2 regions of the Streptomyces sp. NPDC005774 genome follow, and region 2 is predicted to be linked to the other one. Evidence: predicted binding sites of a transcription regulator. Region 2 holds the regulator's gene; the other holds the start of a gene.
The links. The regulator HspR, encoded in region 2, represses chaperone genes until heat shock. The targets are predictions, from matches to a motif close to TTGAGNNNNNNNNNCTCAA.
Positions count from the first base shown of each region.

Region 1 (6,902 bases), on a different contig from region 2:
TGCGAGGCGGCTTTGTCGACGGTGGTGACGTAGACCCCGCCGGGCCGCAGGACCCTGGCGCACTCTTTGACGAGGGCCCGCACGTCGTCGGGACCGGACTGCAGGTGCAGCAGCCACACGCTGACGGTGGCATCGAACCGGGCGTTGCCGAACGGAAGTTGCCGGCTGTCGGCGCGCACCACGGCTCCGGGCAGACGGGCCGCCGCTCTCCGGGTCATCGACGCGGAGAGGTCGACGCCGGTCACCCGCAGGCCCGCGCGGGCCGAGGGGAAACGCCGGGTCACGATGCCGGTGCCACAGGCGATGTCCAGCAGGTCGCGCGCCCCCGGGGGGACCAGGTCCAGGACCGCCTGTGCGGCGGCCGCGGCCCGGGGCTCACCGCCGCGTGAGGTGTCGTACCGTCCCGCTTCCTCGTCGTAGTCGAGCACACGCCTCAGTGTGCACCGTGACCGGGCGCCAAGTCCTCTACTCTGTGCGCCAGTTCAATGTCCTTCGCGGTGACGGCGCCTCCCGCGCTGTGCGTGTGGACGGCGACGGACACCGTGTTGTAGCCGAGGGTGAGGTCGGAGTGGTGGTCGAGTTCCTCCTGCACCTGGGCGACGTGCACGACCATCGCGGTCGCCGCGAAGTGGGAGCCGAGCCGGTAGGAACGGGCGAGTCGGCCGTCGTCGAGCGACCAGCCCGGCAGACCGGCCAGCCGGTCCTCGATCTCCTGCGGCGACAGCGGTGCGGCGGATGCGGCGGGTTCGGCGGGCATGGGCTGCGTTCCTCCTCTGTCCCCCTGACGGTCGGGGTTTCCCTCCGTCCAGCGTGCCACAGGACGTGCCGCCGGACCCTGCGCAAGAAGCCAGAAGGGAACAGGAGGGAGGGCTGAAGGGAGGCCGGGAAGGTACGGCTCCCGCTTGCGGCGCCTTCTCGGCTACCGTCCCGGCATGAGCACTCTCCTGCCCGGTACCGCTCCCGCCGCCGCCGAAGGCGTGGGTCCGCTGCTGCGGGCCTGGCGGGAGCAGCGGCGGGTCAGTCAGCTGGAGCTCGCGCTGCGCGCGGACTCGTCCGCCCGGCACATCAGCTTCATCGAGACCGGCCGTTCACGGCCCAGCGAGCAGATGGTGCTGCGGCTGGCCGAGCACCTGGACGTCCCGGTGCGGGAGCGCAACGCGCTGCTGCTGGCGGCCGGTTACGCGCCCCGGTTCCCCGAGACCCCGCTGGACGATCCGGCGCTGGACGCGCTGCGTGAGGGCATCGAGCGGCTGATCGGCGGATACGAACCGTATCCGGCGCTGGTGGTGGACGCGAGGTACGACGTCGTGGCCGCCAACCGCGGGGTCATGATGCTGTTCGACGGCGTGCCGGAGTCGCTGCTGGTGCCGCCGTTGAACGCGGTGCGGCTCACGCTGCACCCGCAGGGCCTCGCGCCCCGGATCCGGAATCTGCGGGAGTGGCGCGGTCATCTGCTGGAGCAGATGGAACGGCAGATCGCGCTCCGCCGCTCCGCACCGCTGCGGGCGCTGTACGAGGAGGTCGCGGCGTTCCCGGTGCCGGAGTCCGGGCCGGGTGAGGGGCAGGGTGAGGGGCAGGGTGAGGGGCAGGGGGATGCGGACGGGTCGCAGCAGTCCGCGTCCGTGGCGTACTTCGCGCTGCCGATGAGGATCGAGCACGGGGGCCGGATCCTGTCGTTCGTGTCGTCGATCTCCACCTTCAACACGCCGATGGACGTGACCGTCGCCGAACTGGCCGTGGAGACCCTCCTCCCGGCTGATCCGGCGACGGCCAAATACCTTCAATCCTGGCTGAGTTGACGTGATTTCAGGGACATGTGCTGGAACAGTGCGAAGCCGGCCACGACGAGCGCCTGGAGAACCGCCCACACCGCGCCCGCCGCGCTCGGCTCGAGCCACAGCACGAGGGCGGCGCAGCTCACCACCGCCCAGGCCAGGTTGACCTCGATGACGGCCCGGACCCCGAGCGTCGGCGGATGCCTGCGCGAAGCCAGCAGTCCCACGGCGGCCGCGTACACCGCGAGGAGGGCACCGAGCCCGGACAGCAGGCCCGAGCCGACGCCGAGGAAGCGGCCGAGCGAGCCGGAGAGGGAGAGATAGGCGAGCGCGTTGACGCCGGTCACGACGGCGTCGAGAACCAGGAGCCGGTGCAGCACGGACTGCGGGCCGGAGGTCCGGGCGAGTGAGGCAGGCTGGGTCGCGGACATGATGAATCATCCTCCGTCGGGGTCGGGGTCGGGGTCTCGCCGGGTCGGTGGTGGGCTGCGGGTCACCACCGCGGGCTGGGTGGTGGGCCGGCTTGCGGGCTGGGTCGCGATGACTGCACATGCCATACGAGATGCCGGATATTGCATACCTTGCGCGCAGCCGGATCACGGGACGGATCCGGACCGGGTTCCGGGCCGGAGTGCGCCGGCCCGGAACCCGGTGCGTCCACGATCCCGCCCGCAGCGGGTCGCGGTCGATTACCCGGGACGTCATGACCCGGGCGCCCGGGAACAGGGGCGCCCCGCCGTCGCCCGTGAGAGGGTCGGGCGAGCATGGCAGACTGATCGTGTGTCCGGGGTCGTTGGGGAGACGTGGCGTGAGTGAACGGCGGGCCGCACCCACGGTGGGCCAAGTGGTACTCGGCAGGCGGCTGCAGGAGCTGCGGGAGACGGCGGGCCTCACCCGGGAGGAGGCCGCCCGGGTCCTGCGGGTGGCTCCCGCGACCGTCCGGCGGATGGAGACGGCCGAGGTCGCACTGAAGATCCCGTACATCCAGATCCTGCTGACGGCGTACGGGGTGTCCCAGGGCGAGGCGGCCACCTTCATCGGGCTCGCGGAGGACGCGAACCGTCCTGGCTGGTGGCAGCGGTTCCACGACGTGCTGCCCGAGTGGTTCAGCCTGTACGTGAGCCTCGAGGGTGCTGCCCGGGTCATCCGGTCCTACGAGCCGCACTTCGTGCCGGGGCTGCTGCAGACGGAGGACTACGCGCGTGCCGTCCTGGAGGCCGGGACGATCGGGAACCGGGGGCCGGAGGCCGTCGAGCGGCATGTGTCGCTGCGGCTGGAGCGGCAGCGGCTCCTGGAGCGCCGGGATCCGCCCCACCTGTGGGTGATCGTGGAGGAGACGGTCCTGCGGCGCCCGGTGGCCCAGGACGGCCGGGTGATGCGCGAGCAGTTCGACAAGTTGCTGGAGTGGTCCGAGCGGGACCGGGTCACGCTCCAGGTGGCCGAGTTCGCCGACGGCCCGCACCCGGGGACGTATGCGCCCTTCTCGCTGTTCCGGTTCGCCGAGCCGGAGCTGCCCGACATGGTGTTCACCGAGTACCTGACCGGTGCCCTGTATCTGGACTCCCGCAAGGAGGTCTCGGTGCACCTGGAGGTGCTGGACCACATGACGGCGCGGGCCGCCTCCGCCGAGCACACGCAGAAGCTGCTGCGGGAGTTCCGGGACGGCTACTGAGCGCCGCCGCGCCCGTCCTGCCCGCGGCCCCCGGCACGGCCGTCGCCTTCGTCGTCGACGATCTCCGCGTCGACGACGCCTTCCTCCTCCTGCGGTGAGGTGTGCTGCCCGGCGTCGCCGGTGGGCTCCTGACCGGCCTGGGCGTACATCGCCTGGCCCATCCGCTGGCTGACGGCGGCGAGTTTCTCGACGCCGGCGCGCAGGGCGGCGGTGTCGGCGGACTGCTCCAGCAGGGGCTTCAGCTCGGCGACGGCGGCCTCCACCTCGGACCTGGTGCCGGCGGGGATCCGGTCCTTGTTGTCCCGGATGAAGTTCTCGGTCTGGTAGACGAGCTGCTCGGCCTGGTTACGGGTCTCGGCGGCCTCCCTGCGCTTGCGGTCCTCGTCTGCGTACTGCTCGGCCTCGCGCATCATGCGGTCGATGTCGTCCTTGGGCAGTGCCGAGCCGCCGGTGACGGTCATCTTCTGTTCCCGGCCGGTGGCGAGGTCCTTGGCGGAGACGTGCATGATGCCGTTGGCGTCGACGTCGAAGGCCACCTCGATCTGCGGGACGCCGCGCGGGGCCGGGGGCAGACCGGTCAGGTCGAAGACGCCGAGCTTCTTGTTGTACGCCGCGATCTCACGTTCGCCCTGGTAGACCTGGATACCGACCGAGGGCTGGTTGTCGACGGCGGTGGTGAAGGTCTCCGAGCGCCGGGTGGGGATGGTCGTGTTGCGTTCGATCAGTTTGGTCATGATGCCGCCCTTGGTCTCGATGCCGAGGGACAGCGGGGTGACGTCGAGGAGCAGCACGTCCTTCACGTCGCCGCGGATGACGCCCGCCTGGAGGGCCGCTCCGACGGCGACGACCTCGTCCGGGTTGACGCCCTTGTGCGGGTCCTTGCCGGTGAGTTCGCGGACCAGGTCGGTGACGGCGGGCATGCGGGTGGAACCACCGACGAGGATGACGTGGTCGATCGCGGAGAGTTTCACCCCGGCGTCCTTCACGGCCTGGTGGAAGGGCGTCTTGCAGCGCTCCAGCAGGTCGGCGGTCAGTTCCTGGAACTGGGCCCGGGTGAGCTTCTCGTCCAGGTGCAGCGGACCGTCGGCGGAGGCGGTGATGTAGGGCAGGTTGACGGTGGTCTCGGAGGAGGAGGACAGCTCGATCTTGGCCTTCTCGGCGGCCTCCCGCAGCCGTTGCACGGCCATCTTGTCCCGCGTCAGGTCGATGCCGTACCGGCCCTTGAAGCCCTGGGCGAGATGTTCGAGGAGCCGTTGGTCCCAGTCGTCGCCGCCGAGCAGGGTGTCGCCGTTGGTCGCCTTGACCTCGATGACGCCGTCGCCCATCTCCAGGAGCGACACGTCGAAGGTGCCGCCGCCCAGGTCGAAGACGAGGACGGTCTGCTCGCTCTCCTTGTCCAGGCCGTACGCGAGGGCCGCCGCCGTGGGCTCGTTGATGATCCGCAGGACCTTCAGCCCGGCGATCTCCCCGGCCTCCTTGGTGGCCTGGCGCTGGGTGTCGTCGAAGTACGCCGGTACGGTGACCACGGCGTCGGTGACGTCCTCGCCGAGGTAGGCCTCGGCGTCCCGCTTCAGCTTCTGCAGCACCCGGGCGGACAGCTCCTGCGCCCGGTAGCGGGTGCCGTCCACGGAGCCCTGTTCCGGGAAGTGCCACTGTCCGTCGCCCATGTGACGCTTGACCGAGCGGGCGGTGCGGTCGACGTTCGTCACCGCCTGCCGCTTGGCGACCTCCCCGACGAGCACCTCGCCGTTCTTGGCGAAGGCCACGACGGAGGGGGTGGTCCTGGCGCCCTCCGCGTTGGTGACGACCGTGGACTCACCGCCCTCCAGCACGGCCACCACCGAGTTCGTGGTTCCCAGATCGATTCCGACCGCACGTCCCATCGCCGTCCCCTTCCGTCAGGGCACACCTCTCCGGCCTTCCGGACTACCAGCACAAAATTTGAGTGCGCCAATGTCAATAGTGTGCCCGGAGGGTTCGTCGATCACCCGTCAACCGCTCGCGGCGCGCAGTTCCACGGCACGCCGGGGGCGGTCGGTGATCAGTACGTCCACCCGGCGGTCGGTGAGGAAGTCTCGCATCGGGGCGTCGTCGTTGACCGTCCACACCATGGTGAAGAGCCCGTTGCGGCCCGCTTCGCGCAGCGCCCCGCCACGGGCGAGCCGCTGGTGCGCCGCGATTCCGTGGGCGCCGCAGGCACGGACCCGCCGCATGGGCAGCAGTTCGCTGATCCGGGTGCGTGCCAGCCGGGCCCGGGGGATCCCGGTGCCGTCCCGGCCGAGGGACAGCGCGGTGCGTACGCCGGGGAACGCCGCGGTGATCGCGGCGACGGAACGGTCCTCCAGACTGGTGGCGACGAAGCCGTCCCGGCCGAGCAGGGCGATCGCGCGGTCGATCAGCTCCCGCTCGTGACCGGTCTCCTTCAGATCGAGATGCCCGACGAGTTTTCCGGCGATCAGCTCCATGACGTCGTCCACGACGGGAACGGGGTACCCGGCGTGCGCGCAGAGCCCGGCGTGGGTGAGCGTGGTGAGGGGCGGGCCGGTGCGTCCCGCGCGGGCGTCATGGTGGACGACGAAGACTCCGTCGGCCGTGCGCCGTACGTCGAACTCGACGTAGTCCGCGCCGGACCGGAGGGCGTCCTCGTAGGCCTCACGGGTCGCGGGCGCGGCGTGTTCGGAGCCTCCCCGGTGCGCGGAGACGGCGGGCCGTGACGTCATACGGGCGTCTCCCTGTGTATTCGGGGGCGTCGCAGGCCGGGGTCCTGGAGGCAGAGGCCTCCGGGCGGACGCGGACGTGGCGCAGGCCGCCCCCTGCGGAGCGGCCTGCGGGTGTCCTGCGTGTCCTGCGGGTGCGGCGAGCGGGTCAGGAGAGCTTCGCCGTCAGGGTGATCTCGGTGCCCTTCAGCGCCTGGCTGACCGGGCAGTTCACCTTGGCGTCCTCGGCGGCGGCGAGGAAGGCCGCCTCGTCCAGGCCGGGGACGGTGCCCTCTACGGTGAGGTGGATGCCGGTGATGCCCTCGCCGGGCACGAAGGTGACGTCCGCGGAGGTCACCAGGCGGGTCGGCGGGTTGCCGGCCTTGTCGAGGATGTTGGAGAAGGCCATCGAGTAGCAGCTGGAGTGCGCGGCGGCGATCAGCTCCTCGGGGCTGGTCTTGCCGTTCGCCTCCTCCGCACGCGACGCCCAGGTGACCGGCTGCTCGCCGATGCTGCCGGAGGAGTCGAACGTGACGACCCCGCTGCCCTTGATGAGGTTGCCTTCCCAAACGGTGTGTGCGGAGCGCGTGGCTGCCATGGCTGTTCCTTCCAAATATCCGAACGCGTGTCCGGTCCATGCTTGGTCCGGGGCACCCGCGTCACCGGGGTTCCCGCCTCCCATCTGATCACACTCCGGGTCAACTGACGTGGAAGACAGACCCCTTAGCGGTGAACGGCAGCCGCGCACCGCGGGGGACC
Region 1 covers NZ_JBIAIV010000012.1:11,414-18,315, forward strand. The annotation lists gene ACFYQA_RS13815 (class I SAM-dependent methyltransferase) at 1-428, opposite strand, end outside; gene ACFYQA_RS13820 (4a-hydroxytetrahydrobiopterin dehydratase) at 434-757, opposite strand; gene ACFYQA_RS13825 (helix-turn-helix domain-containing protein) at 933-1,799, shown strand; gene ACFYQA_RS13830 (hypothetical protein) at 1,781-2,206, opposite strand; gene ACFYQA_RS13835 (helix-turn-helix domain-containing protein) at 2,584-3,447, shown strand; gene dnaK (molecular chaperone DnaK) at 3,441-5,330, opposite strand; gene ACFYQA_RS13845 (glycerophosphodiester phosphodiesterase family protein) at 5,439-6,167, opposite strand; gene ACFYQA_RS13850 (OsmC family peroxiredoxin) at 6,313-6,741, opposite strand.
Region 1: dnaK (molecular chaperone DnaK) is a predicted target of HspR. The motif match lies at 5,389-5,407, and genes of this name have one in related genera.

Region 2 (6,902 bases):
CACTGACGTGCGCTTACGCCTGCCTGCTGCTGATCCTGCTCCGCTCGTCACGGGGAGACGGAATCCGGAAGTGGCTCGCCCCCGCAGGCCGGCCGGCGCTGACGAACCATCTGACGCAGTCCGTGATCCTGACCGTCCTCGCGACCGCGTACGGTTTCTCTCTCTACGGGCGCATGGGCACTGCCGCACTGATGGTGCTCGTGTGCGCCGTGTACGGCCTTCAACTCGCGATCAGCACGGCATGGTCGCAGCGGTTCCGGCACGGCCCCGCCGAGTGGTTGCTCCGGAGCGTCACCCTGGCGGGCCCGCCACGAAGACGTGCCGATCGGTGAGGGATCCGCGGTCTCCCGGAGGGCGGGGTGGCCGAACACCGACGGCCCTCCCGCACCACCGGCCGCAGACCGGTGGTGCGGGGGCGTGCGGAAACAGCTCTGCCGGGGAGCGCGGTGATCCGCGCTCCCCGGCAGGACGTTCCACGGCCCGGCGGCCGGGGCGGGAAGGCTACTTCAGCCCGGCCTCGTCGCACGCCTCCTTGTAGGCGGCCGTGCAGATGTCCGAGACCTTGTAGAACCCGTCGGCGACGACCGTGTCCATGATGTTCTTCTTGGTCAGGGCGACCACGGGCACGAGCTGCGCCGGAATGTCCTTGTGGGTGGGGCTGTCGACGCGGTCGCTGGTCAGCGCGTCGAACTGGATGTTCTTGCCCTGGATCCGCGCCACCGCGATCTCCGCCGCGTTGTCCGCCTCGGTCGAGTAGGACTTGTACACGCTCATGAACTGGTCGCCCAGGAGGATCCGCTGCACCCCGGCGAGTTCGGCGTCCTGGCCGGTGATCGGGGGCATCTCGGTCACCCCTGCGGCCTTCAGCGCCTTGATGACGCCGCTCGCCATGCCGTCGTTGGCGGAGTAGACCCCCACGATGTTGCCGGCGCCGATCTCGGTGATCGCCTCGGCCATGTTGGCCTCGGCGTTCTCCGGCTTCCAGTCCTTGGTGTCGTAGGTCTTGGCGATGGTCACCGCGTCCTGGAGCTCGGACAGCGCCCCCGCCTTGAACTGCTTGGCGTTCGGGTCGGTCGGCGAGCCGTTCATCATGACGATCTTGCTGGTGACCCCGCCGTCGCCGCCGAGCGCCTCCAGCAGGGAGCGGCCCTGGACCTCGCCGACCAGCTCGTTGTCGAAGGATATGTACGCGTCGATCGGGCCCTCGGCCAGCCGGTCGTAGGCGATGACGGGGATGCCCGCGTCCTTGGCCTTCTTCACGTCCTCGGCGATGGCGTGCGCGTCGACCGCGTCCAGCACGATGATGTCGACCTTGTCCTTGATCATCTGCTGCATCTGGCTCGACTGCTTGCCCGCGTCCGCATCGGCGTTGGCGTAGTCGACCTTGCCCTTGTCACTGGTGAGCTCCTCCACCTTCTTCTTGAAGATGGGGTAGTCGAACTGGTCGTACCTGGTGTTGGCCGTCTCCGGCAGCAGGAGCCCGATGGTGACATCGTTCCCCTTGGTGGGGCTCGCTCCGTCGCTGCTCCCTGTCGCGTTGAGCGCGCCGCAACCGGCGAGCATGAGGGACACGGAGGCGGCGGCGACTGATATGGCGATACGACGCATGCGAGGGCTCACTTCAGTACGTTTTTGGACGTGGGCAAACATTGCGGCCCATGTGACTGAAAAGCCAACGCTCCAGCGACCAGTGGCGTCAAGACCAACTACTTAACGAGATGAACACAGCACCGTGCGCTGAAGTCGTGTGGGCTCGGCGAAAGAATCGCACATATATCCCACACGCGCATACACGTGCTGCTCACAGCCGTGCGCGGGGCGTACACGGAGACGCCCGGGACTCCGGGTGACGGTCCGTCAGCAGCCCGTACGCAGAAGGGGCTCGGAGGTTCGTCCGAACCTCCGAGCCCCTGCCGGTACTTCACTTTTGCGCCAAACGGAACTTCTCCGTCAGGCCGCAGCCTTCTCACTGAGCTACTTCCGTCACCGCACCATCGCCCCGGACCGACGCTTTCGCGCCGTCCGACGGCGACCGGACCGGACGCGCGCCGACCGGACGCACGCACGCAGGTCGACCGAACCGGACGCCGGCAGTCAGTCGGTCTGCTGCTGGCGCTTGGGCCGCCACACCACCAGCGCACTGGTCTGCTGGACCTCCTGGTACGGCACCAGGTCCCGGCGGTACGACGCGTGCACCGCCGCCTCGCGCTGACGCATGGTCGCGGCCACGCCGTCCAGGGCACCCTCCAGCTCCGCCACCCGGACTTGGAGCGCGGCGACCTGGTCCTCCAGTTCGATGATGCGCTTGATGCCGGCCAGGTTGATGCCCTCGGTCTGCGACAGCTGCTGCACCTGACGGAGCAGCTCGATGTCACGGGCCGAGTAGCGGCGGCCCCGGCCCGCGGTGCGGTCCGGCGAGACGAGCCCCAGACGGTCGTACTGACGCAACGTCTGCGGGTGCAGCCCGGAGAGCTGGGCCGCCACCGAAATGACATAGACCGGAGTGTCCTGCGTCAGTTCGTACGGATTGCGTCGACGACCGTCCATCGCCCTCAAGCTCCCTTCGCGGCCTGGAACAACTCCGCCCGCGGATCATCGTCCGCGGTCGCCTCTCGATACGCCTCCAGTGCGTCACGAGCCTTCCCCGGCAGGTCCTTGGGAACACTCACCTCGACGGTGACCAGCAGATCACCGCGCGAGCCGTCCTTACGGACCGCTCCCTTGCCGCGGGCCCGCATGGTCCGCCCGTTGGGTGTCCCCGGGGGCAGCTTCAGCGTGACCGGCGGACCGCCGAGCGTCGGGACGCGGATCTCGCCGCCGAGCGCCGCCTCCGGGTAGGTGACCGGGACGGTGACGGTGAGGTTGTCTTCCTTGCGGCCGAACACCGGGTGGCCGCCGACGTGCACGACCACGTAGAGGTCGCCCCCCGGGCCGCCGCGCTCGCCCGGAGCGCCCTTGCCGCGCAGCCGGATCCGCTGGCCGTCACTGACCCCCGCCGGGATGCGCACCTGCATCGTCCGCGAGGACTTGGCCCGGCCGCTGCCCTTGCAGATGTCGCAGGGGTTCTCCGCGGTCAGGCCGCGGCCCTTGCAGTCGGGGCACGGGTCGGTGAGCGAGAAGCCGCCGCCGCTGCCCCGGGCGACCTGCCCGGTGCCGACGCAGGTCGGGCACACGCGCGGTGTGCCGTTCTTGTCGCCGGTGCCCGAACAGGCCTTGCAGGCCTGCTGGGAGGACATCCGCAGCGGGACCGTCGCCCCCTCGATCGCCTCGGTGAAGCTCAGGGTGACCTCGGACTCGATGTCCTGGCCGCGCCGGGGCTGGGTACGCGTGGTGCCCGTGCCGCCGCGGTTGAACAGTCCGCCGAAGACGTCACCGATCCCGCCGCCGAAGCCGCCGGCGCCGGCCTGGCCGCCGCCCTGAGTGCCGCCCTGGCCGCCCCCGAAGAGGTCACCCAGGTCGAAGTTGAACGACCCGGCACCGCCCGCGCCCGGCCCCGCACGGAAACCACCGTTGCCGAAGAGCGAGCGGGCCTCGTCGTACTCCTTGCGCTTCTTGGGGTCGCCGAGGACGTCGTTCGCCTCGGAGATCTCCTTGAACCGCTCCTCCGCCTTGGCGTTGCCCTTGTTGGCGTCCGGGTGGTACTCACGGGCGAGTTTCCGGTACGCCTTCTTGATCTCGGCCTCGGTGGCGTCCTGGGGGACGCCGAGGACCTTGTAGTAGTCCTTCTCGATGAAGTCCTTGGTACTCATCCCCGACGTCCCTCCTCTCCTGCCCCGCCGGTCTCTTCCGACCTGCTCGTCCTGCCCGCCTCCGCCGGCGTGCGGACGCCGGCGAGGGCGTCAGCCCTCCTGAGGGCCACCTGTCTCCTTGTCGTCCGCCGCCGCCTCGGTGCCTTCCTCGGCCTGCTTGCCCGGCTGGGCACCCGGCTGCGGCTCGGCCACCGCCACCCGCGCGGGGCGGATGGTGCGTTCGCCGATGCGGTACCCGGGCTGCAGGACCGCCACGCACGTCGTCTCGGTGACGTCCGGGGCGTAGGAGTGCATCAGGGCCTCGTGGATCGTCGGGTCGAAGGGCTCGCCCTCCTTGCCGAACACCTGCAGGCCCATCTTCGCCACGGTCGACTCCAGCGACTCGGCGACGGACTTGAACCCGCCGACCAGCTCGCCGTGCTCCCGCGCCCGCCCGATGTCGTCGAGCACGGGCAGGAGCTCGGTCATGAGGTTCACCGCGGCGACCTCCTTGACCGCGATCCGGTCGCGCTCGACCCGGCGGCGGTAGTTCTGGTACTCGGCCTGGAGCCGCTGGAGGTCCGCGGTGCGCTCGCTGAGCGCCGTACGCACCTGGTCCAGCTGGGCCACCAGCCCGGCGTCGGGACCCGAGTCCCCGGCCGGGGCCGCCGCCTCCTCCGTGGAGGGGGTGGCGGCCTTCGGCTCGGCCTCGTCGGCCGGAACGCCTGAGGGGACGTCGGGCTGCTGCGACTGCTCGTCGAAGCCCGGGGTCTCCTCGGTCACGCCGCACCGTCCTTACGTTCGTCGTCCACGATCTCGGCATCGACCACATCGTCGTCCGCCTTGGCCTCACCGGCACCCGCACCGGCTCCGCCGGCCGCCTGGGATGCCTGCGCGTCGGCGTACATGGCCTGGCCCAGCTTCTGGGAGACGGCCGCGACCTTCTCCGTGGCGGTGCGGATCTCGGCGGCGTCCTCGCCCTTGAGCTTTTCCTTCAGCTCGGTGACGGCGGCCTCGACCTCGGTCTTGATCTCGCCGGGGACCTTGTCCTCGTTGTCCGCGAGGAACTTCTCGGTCTGGTAGACGAGCTGCTCGCCCTGGTTGCGGGACTCGGCGGCCTCGCGGCGCTGGTGGTCCTCCTCCGCGTACCGCTCGGCCTCCTCACGCATGCGGTCGACCTCGTCCTTCGGGAGCGAGGAGCCGCCGGTGACGGTCATCTTCTGCTCCTTTCCGGTACCGAGGTCCTTCGCCGTGACGTGCATGATGCCGTTGGCGTCGATGTCGAAGGAGACCTCGATCTGCGGGACGCCGCGCGGCGCCGGCGGCAGACCGGTCAGCTCGAACATGCCGAGCTTCTTGTTGTACGCCGCGATCTCGCGCTCGCCCTGGTAGACCTGGATCTGCACCGACGGCTGGTTGTCCTCGGCCGTGGTGAAGATCTCGGAGCGCTTCGTCGGGATCGTGGTGTTGCGCTCGATCAGCTTGGTCATGATGCCGCCCTTGGTCTCGATACCGAGGGACAGCGGGGTGACGTCGAGCAGCAGGACGTCCTTGACCTCGCCCTTGAGGACACCGGCCTGGAGCGCGGCGCCGATCGAGACGACCTCGTCCGGGTTCACACCCTTGTTGGCCTCCTTGCCGCCGGTCATCCCCTTGACGAGCTCGGCGACGGCGGGCATACGGGTGGAGCCACCGACCAGGACGACGTGGTCGATCTCGGACAGCGCGATACCGGCGTCCTTGACGACGTTGTTGAACGGCGTCTTGCAGCGCTCCAGCAGGTCCGCGGTCAGCTGCTGGAACTGGGCGCGGGTCAGCTTCTCGTCGAGGTGCAGGGGGCCCTCGGCGGAGGCGGTGATGTAGGGCAGGTTGATCGTGGTCTCGGTGGACGAGGACAGCTCGATCTTGGCCTTCTCGGCGGCCTCACGGAGGCGCTGGAGCGCCATCTTGTCCTTGCCCAGGTCCACGCCGTGCCCGGACTGGAACTGCTTGACCAGGTAGTCGACGACGCGCTGGTCCCAGTCGTCACCACCGAGGTTGTTGTCACCGTTGGTGGCCTTCACCTCGACGACGCCGTCACCGATCTCGAGGAGGGAGACGTCGAACGTACCGCCACCGAGGTCGAAGACCAGGATGACCTGCTCGTCCTTGTCGAGGCCGTACGCCAGCGCGGCGGCCGTCGGCTCGTTGACGATGCGCAGCACCTTCAGACCGGCGATCTCGCCGGCCTCCTTGGTCGCCTGGCGCTCCGCGTCGTTGAAGTACGCCGGGACGGTGATGACCGCGTCGGTCACCTTCTCGCCCAGGTACGCCTCGGCGTCCCGCTTCAGCTTCTGGAGCACGAAGGCGCTCATCTGCTGCGGGTTGAAGTCCTTGCCGTCCAGGTTGATCTTCCAGTCGGTGCCCATGTGGCGCTTGACCGACCGGATGGTCCTGTCGACGTTGGTCACGGCCTGACGCTTGGCCACCTCACCGACCAGCACCTCGCCGTTCTTCGCGAAGGCGACGACGGAAGGCGTGGTCCTGGCGCCCTCGGCGTTGGTGATGACGGTGGGCTCGCCGCCCTCCAGAACGCTGACGACGGAGTTAGTCGTGCCCAGGTCGATGCCGACCGCACGTGCCATTTCGATTCCTCCAGCTGACTTGAGTGGAACAGACTCAAGCATGCCTGACGTCCGGCGCCGGGTCAACAGAACTGAGTCGGCATGACTCAACTCTTATCCGTTCCTTACGCGCAACCAGGCGCCGACCTGCGGTTCCGCGCGAGGACGCAACGGGAGCCACCCGCCAGGAGCAGGCCACCGGCGGCCTCGACGGCGACGTCGCGGCGACGCCACTCGGCGACCGGGCGGGCGACGGCACGCGGTGGCGCGCGAAAGCCTCGCGCGCGACACGGAGGCGCCGCACGGAGACAGCGGGGGCACCCACGGGCCGCCGGGACGGTGGCGCCAGGACGGCGGTATACGGATACAAGTGTGCGTCACGGATATAAGTTAGTGACGTATGCCCCGCTTTGGCGGTCGTCGCGCGGCCGCACCGGGGGCGCCCCAAGGCAAGCCTCAGCGATTCAGATCACCCCGCACCCGACTACAGTGCGGCTGGGGTCGGGGGTAGTCTCAGACCGACCACATAAGTTACCGCTTAGTAATGTCGGGAATCCCATGGCAGGGACCC
Region 2 covers NZ_JBIAIV010000056.1:23,653-30,554, forward strand. The annotation lists gene ACFYQA_RS33300 (DUF418 domain-containing protein) at 1-332, shown strand, start outside; gene ACFYQA_RS33305 (substrate-binding domain-containing protein) at 502-1,608, opposite strand; gene ACFYQA_RS33310 (heat shock protein transcriptional repressor HspR) at 2,095-2,547, opposite strand; gene dnaJ (molecular chaperone DnaJ) at 2,553-3,749, opposite strand; gene grpE (nucleotide exchange factor GrpE) at 3,840-4,511, opposite strand; gene dnaK (molecular chaperone DnaK) at 4,508-6,352, opposite strand.